Regions from separate parts of the Paenibacillus marchantiae genome, predicted to be linked through region 1. Evidence: riboswitches for the same ligand, from Rfam matches in the RefSeq annotation. Region 1 holds a riboswitch; the other holds the start of a gene.

Region 1 (3,411 bases):
TCTAGTTACGACTAGCAATTCCATTTTTTTGAGCTGGGATTGCAAAATGTCTTCTCAGGTCATGTTTATGTCCTTGTCCGCATAAGGTGTACAAGAACCTTTACGTGACTTGGGGGTATGGGGATGTGGGATGTGTCTGCCCATGTAGGGCAGTTGGTAACCATTTTGATTATGGCCGTCGCTCTCGGACTCGACGCGTTCTCACTCGGCATCGGGATTGGCATGAAGGGCATTCGTATGAGAGATGTATTGCGAATCAGTACCGTAACGGCCCTGTTTCACATCATCATGCCGCTCATCGGCATGTATACGGGCAAATATGTCAGTTCCTTACTTGGTGACATTACGACGTATGCAGCTGGCGGTCTGCTGGTCCTGCTCGGCGCCCATATGATCTTGAACGCTTTCCGGGAGGGAGATACCAAACTGGTGGATCATCGATCTTTGCTCGGTGTGATACTGTTCTCACTGAGTGTCAGTGTGGATTCGTTTTCCGTTGGAGTCTCGCTCGGCATGTTCAGCAGTGACTTGGTGTTAACGGTACTGGCTTTTGGTGTCTGTGGTGGAGCAATGTCCGTCATGGGTCTGATGTTGGGACGGCGTGTGAGCCAGAACATGGGGGATTACGGAGAAGCGGTCGGCGGAGCGATCTTGCTCGCTTTTGGACTTTTGTTTATATTTTAAAAAACGACGTTAACCATAATTACAGCCTAGTGCAGTCTTCAATATATAATTAAGAGTTTCATTGGTTCAGATGGAGTTTCAAACATGATTCGACAACATTTGCAAAATGGGGAGGCTAACCACAATGAAACATATTTTGTTTGTATGTACAGGGAATACATGTCGCAGCCCCATGGCGGAGGGACTTTTACGTAAACTGGCGTCTGAGCGGGGCATTCAGGTGGACGTTCGTTCCGCAGGTGTAGCCGCAACAACGGGCATGCCCATTTCCCGTCATGCGGAGGCCGTATTAAGGGATCACAACGTTGAGGGACCCCCACATTCGACGCTTCTTAGCTCCAACCTAGTCGGCTGGGCCGACCTGATTCTCACGTTAACACGCAGTCATAAACAGCATGTCATGCAGGTTTTTCCTGACTCGGTACACAAGACGTATACCTTGAAAGAGTATGCGGAAAATGACGAGCAAGTCTTGAATGATCTTCAGGAATTGGACAGCCTGTTTGCGACATTCGAAATGAAACGTGCGCTAGGTCAGGAGATTTTGGCATCTGAACGTGAGCGGGCAATCGAGATTAGACAACGCATTCCGAGCTTTGATATTTCGGACCCGTTTGGCGGAAGTCGCGACGATTACAACATCGCTGCGGCAGAGATTCGGACTGCGCTCGACAGACTTTTGGACAAGTTGGAGTAATTGGATTCGTTTAATCATTCCCAGGTACCGATAGATTTCCATATAAAAAACGTACATGGGATGTAAATTACCCGTTGATTTTAAACGCAGGTTGTTTTATGATGAATGGGAAAACAGGGATCCGGTGTAACTGGCGACGAAGTGGGCATAACCACGATGGAGCACCGGAACAAACGGCCGGTCGCCTGGGCAAAAGAGCAATTCTGCGTTACCCGCAGACTGCTCTTTTTTTCGTCTTTCATCTGATTATTCGCTATAATAGTACCTGAAATGCCATACAAGAGAATACCAAGGGCAGCCAAGAGGAAGCCGGGCATGATTTTATCGGGAGGCGATAGGATGACTATTGAGTTAGATTCGGAACAACCCGGATTGCATGAACAGACCACATCCATTCTGCGTGAACTGGCGCTTGCCGGACAGCTTGGACCTGGACAGATCGTTGTGATCGGTACAAGTACAAGTGAAGTTGCAGGCAAACGGATTGGTACAAGCGGTGCTGTTGAAGTAGCGCAGCAGCTTCTTGCGGGTATACGCGAGGTGCAGCAGGAGTTCGGTTTTGATGTTGTATTCCAATGCTGTGAGCACCTGAACCGTGCGCTGGTTATGGAGCGTTCACTGCTTAAACGTCTTGGATTGACTGAAGTGGGTGCAGTACCTGTGCCCAAAGCAGGTGGTTCCATGGCATCCGCAGCGTATCGCTCGCTGACCGATCCATGCCTGGCTGAACATGTGCAGGCCCATGCGGGACTGGATATTGGGGAGACGATGATTGGCATGCATTTGCGGCATGTGGCAGTACCTTTCAGAACAGCACTCCGCTACATCGGTGATGCCCGTGTAACTACAGCACTGACCCGTCCGAAGTTGATTGGCGGCGAGCGTGCAGTGTATCGTATGGAAGAGCAACCAGATTCGACATTTTGTGACTGATATCTTCAACCTATTTAAAGCCAAATTAGACTTTACACGAAAACGGAGAGTGCAACACCAATCTGAAGAAGCAAAGCGTTCGCCTTTATCCCCGGATTTCCCCCTTATTATAAGGGAGTTCAGAAAAATCTGGGGATAACAGCGATCGGAAGATGGTGATGCAATCGAAGTCAGGAGTGTAACCACTGTAGTTTCGCTTTATAACTTCACTTATAACTGGGAGGAATTTAATCATGGAACAATTGCGCAAGAATGACCCGGCAGTACTGGAAGCGATGAATCTTGAACTGAAACGTCAACAAAACAACATTGAGCTGATCGCGTCCGAGAATATCGTAAGCGAAGCGGTTATTGAGGCAATGGGATCTGTACTTACTAACAAGTACGCTGAAGGATATCCAGGCAAACGTTACTACGGTGGTTGTGAGCATGTGGATATCGTAGAAGATATCGCGCGTGATCGTGCCAAAGAATTGTTTGGAGCAGAACATGTGAATGTTCAACCTCACTCCGGTGCACAAGCGAACATGGCAGTATACCTTGCGGCTTTGAAACCAGGTGATACTGTGCTTGGTATGAACCTTGCGCATGGCGGACACCTCACACATGGTAGCCCGGTTAATGCTTCCGGATTGCTGTACAATTTCGTGGCTTACGGTGTACAAGAAGATACATTCCTGATTGATTATGATGAAGTGCGCAAAGCGGCATTTAAACATCGCCCTCGCATGATCGTTGCAGGTGCAAGTGCATATCCGCGTATCATTGATTTTGAAAAGCTTGCTTCCATCGCTAATGATGTAGGTGCTTTGTTCATGGTGGATATGGCTCACATTGCAGGACTGGTAGCTGCAGGCTTGCATCCAAGCCCGGTTCCACATGCGCATTTCGTAACGACAACAACTCACAAAACGTTGCGTGGACCTCGTGGTGGTATGATTTTGTGCCGCAAAGCTTGGGCAGCAGCGATTGATAAAGCGGTATTCCCTGGTTCCCAAGGTGGACCTCTGATGCACGTGATTGCTTCCAAAGCGGTAGCATTCGGTGAAGCACTGCAACCTTCGTTCAAAACGTATGCACAAAACGTGGTAAAAAAT
Region 2 (3,411 bases), 3.0 Mb from region 1:
GGTAAACCTCTTTTTAAACACATCCAGCAGTTTTCCCGGAATCAACTTGCCGAGCTTGCTCTGCGACATCTGTTCCAGCATGCAGTCCACCAACCGTTTGCGTGCTTCGGGAGTTCCGGCATAAACAACACGCCATGAGCCAGATTCAACAGATGGTTGAAGCCGTGTAGCCTTGTGCAGCAATTCAACAACCAACTCCTGTTCCACCGGTGTAGAATTACATTTACGAATACTTCTGCGTTCCCTGATCAATTCTGCCAGACTCAAGTGTTTCACTCTCCTTCAGTTTATCTGGATTCCATATCCATGCTGCTGTCTTGAAGAAATTGAAGTATTATTTTCAGCTCCGGTTCCGAATATTTGTCCAAAGAACGATAGAACCGTTCAGCCTCAAGTACATGTAAACGTTCATGCAGTTCAAAGATCTTTTTGCCTTGCGGTGACAACCGGAAGTAGCTCTCCTTTTTGTTGTCATTCATTTTCGTACGTTTGACGAATCCTTCCTCCAGCAGTTTGTTGCCGATCTTGGTAATACTCGCTTTGGACAAATTCATCGCCTCAGCAATACCTGTGTTGTTTATAGGCTCATGCTTGCCAATGCAATCTATCATATGAACCGCGGTCAAATGCTGAGGGATTTTGTCCATGCTTTCCCGCTGGGCGATACTTAGAAAATGTTCAATTTCCGTATCCTTGTGATTCTCATATACATGTAAAAACCGGATAAATTGGTCATACAGTAACTGTTTTGTTCGATCGTTTGAATCCATTCTTCAATCGCTCCTTATTTACTTATAAACAATAAAAAAACCTTGAATGATTATGCTAATTCAGGAAATTAATCTGAAATAGTTTACTTGTTAACAATATATCACGAGTGAGAACAGTTATCAACTATTTCCTCTGGTAAAAGAAAAAAATTAGAATTAAGCCCTAGGCTACCTTACTGCTTGGAGAATGGCATCTTACATACAGAAACATTTTCTATTTTGATAACGTCTACATATTCAAATAATTAATCCTTAGTGGAGGAGCCTATGTTTAAAAAAATCACTATTTCCTTGCTGACAACGACTCTGCTCATCCTGCCGAGCTTTGCGGCTACCGGGGAAGCTGCAAACCAGTACATCACAATGGATACTGGCATGCTACAAAATAATCGTGTTCTAATTCCGTTACGGGCAGTGTCCGAAAACTTGGGAGCGGAAGTTAACTGGAACAAAGAACTAAAAAATATCACCATGACCAAAGGTGAAACGACAATACTTTTGACCATTAACTCTAAAAAGATATTGGTTAACCAAGAGGCAGTTTCTCTGGATGTTCCTGCGGAATTAAACGATAACACCACCTATGTCCCGGCGCGGTTTATCAGTCAAACTTTAGGCGCTGACGTGCAATGGAATCAACAAACCAGCCAAGCAACTATTACTCTTGATGGTAAGCAACTACAGGTAACGATGGCAAAACCCAAAGTGCAAGTGCCCAATACAAAGAGAATAACGGCCAAACAACAGCAAATCTTCGTTGACAAATTAAATGAAGCGACAAATCTGTCGTCGATTAAGCAAATTCGGACGTACTTTAGCACCTATTTTACAGATCGTTTTATCAATCAAATTATTCAGGATAAAGGGCTGGAATATGACTTTAAATTCAAAATCATTAGCCAATCCAGCCTGACTTACCCTGACAGTAATACAGCTAGATTAAGTCAATACTCGGGTTCTAGTTCCGTTTACGGTAACAAGGAAACACTCTACCGAAGTGCCACACTCGTCTATACAAATAAGGGCTGGAAAGTAGATCGTGTTGAATTTTCATTAATAGACGAGATACTTAATCCTTAAGATCATCTCTCTCTATAAGAGAAATCCATTAACTATTGAACAATTTTGCTTTTTCAAGTACTATCAATCTAAACAATTTAAACGATCATATGTAACTGGCGAACACGGTGAACCGTGAGGGAGCATATGGTTTTGTAATAAGCCGTACGCCTGGGCAGAGGTAAGGAATATTTATTTCCTTGCCTCTTTTTTATGTTGAAAGGGCGATGTGAAAATGAGTACTGACAAACTGATCTTGAATGGACAAACGGTAGCAGATTTTATGAAGGAAGACATGGCCTCGAAGGTTGCCATTCTTAAGGAAAAAGGCATTCAGCCTTGTCTCGCTACAATTCTCGTCGGAGATGATCCTTCTTCAGCGACTTATGTGCGTATGAAAGGAAATGCTTGTGCTCGCTTAGGCGTGCAATCCATTAAGGTCGTTCTTTCTGCGGATACCACCACGGATGAATTAATTCAAGAAATAAACAAGCTAAATGATGACCCTTCCGTACACGGTATTTTGCTTCAGCACCCTGTCCCGAATCATATCGATGAAAGAGCAGCTTTTGATGCCATTAGTATCGAGAAAGACGTTGACGGTGTTACGACTCTCGGTTTTGCACTTAATGCTTTTGGAGACGCAGAATTCCCTTCCTGTACACCACAGGCTATTATGCGCATTTTGGATTTCTACAATATTCAGATCGAGGGCAAACATGCAGTTGTCATCGGAAGAAGTCCAATTCTGGGCAAACCTGTCTCAGCCATGCTGCTCAACCGGAATGCAACGGTGACGACTTGCCACTCCAAAACCGTGAATCTGGAAGAAATCGTGAAGCTTGGCGATATCATAATTGCAGCCGTGGGCAAACCGCTCTTTGTTAAAGGAGACTGGATTAAACCAGGTGCTGTCGTTATTGATGCAGGTTATAACAAAGGCAACGTCGGAGATGTGGACTACGAAGCTTGCTTTGTTCCTTCTTCAGCAATTACACCTGTACCGGGCGGTGTTGGTCCTGTAACGATTGCGACGCTCATTGAACATACGATTAAATCTGCCTACAAGCTGTCTGAAAATGCATAATTGAATTAGCCAAAAAACAAGGTCCCTCCAGTTGACGAGGGGCCTGTTTTGTCTTTGAATAAGCTCGAATTGAAAATAAGAAAATATATAGATCTTTTTTTCTCTTTTTACAAACGGACCATATCTATATTATTATGAACAAGGCTTAGGAAGGAGATAAACATAACTTGAAACCTTTAGTACAGCTCCTGCATTTTGGTTATCATCAGGCGATGAGTTGCATTTTTCCTGTGGCGATCTTTGGAACGTTGGCCCTTTCTAGCGTAATTCAGATACCCTTTCTTTATCGCTATGATGCCATTCTGCTTGTTTTATTAGCAGTACAATACCTTATGTACCGGAGCGGATTGGAAACACGTGATGAAATCAAAGTCATATGTATATTTCACGTGATTGGATTGGTACTGGAGATGTATAAGGTGTGGATGGGATCCTGGTCATACCCTGAGCCTGGTTATACCAAGCTCTTTGGCGTTCCCCTTTATAGCGGATTTA

The links. Region 1 has a riboswitch for ZMP and ZTP ahead of PTQ21_RS02485 (TIGR01440 family protein). Riboswitches for the same ligand answer to the same signal wherever they lie in the genome.
Region 2: another riboswitch for ZMP and ZTP. It lies ahead of PTQ21_RS20535 (bifunctional 5,10-methylenetetrahydrofolate dehydrogenase/5,10-methenyltetrahydrofolate cyclohydrolase); the one in region 1 lies ahead of PTQ21_RS02485 (TIGR01440 family protein).

The regions. Positions count from the first base shown of each region.
Region 1 covers NZ_CP118270.1:508,193-511,603, reverse strand. The annotation lists gene PTQ21_RS02495 (manganese efflux pump MntP) at 124-684, shown strand; gene PTQ21_RS02490 (low molecular weight protein arginine phosphatase) at 809-1,381, shown strand; ZMP/ZTP riboswitch at 1,498-1,579, shown strand; gene PTQ21_RS02485 (TIGR01440 family protein) at 1,721-2,314, shown strand; gene PTQ21_RS02480 (serine hydroxymethyltransferase) at 2,548-3,411, shown strand, end outside.
Region 2 covers NZ_CP118270.1:4,520,131-4,523,541, reverse strand. The annotation lists gene PTQ21_RS20550 (nitroreductase family protein) at 1-276, opposite strand, end outside; gene PTQ21_RS20545 (MarR family transcriptional regulator) at 288-770, opposite strand; gene PTQ21_RS20540 (stalk domain-containing protein) at 1,038-1,850, shown strand; ZMP/ZTP riboswitch at 1,932-2,013, shown strand; gene PTQ21_RS20535 (bifunctional 5,10-methylenetetrahydrofolate dehydrogenase/5,10-methenyltetrahydrofolate cyclohydrolase) at 2,065-2,916, shown strand; gene PTQ21_RS20530 (DUF817 domain-containing protein) at 3,129-3,411, shown strand, end outside.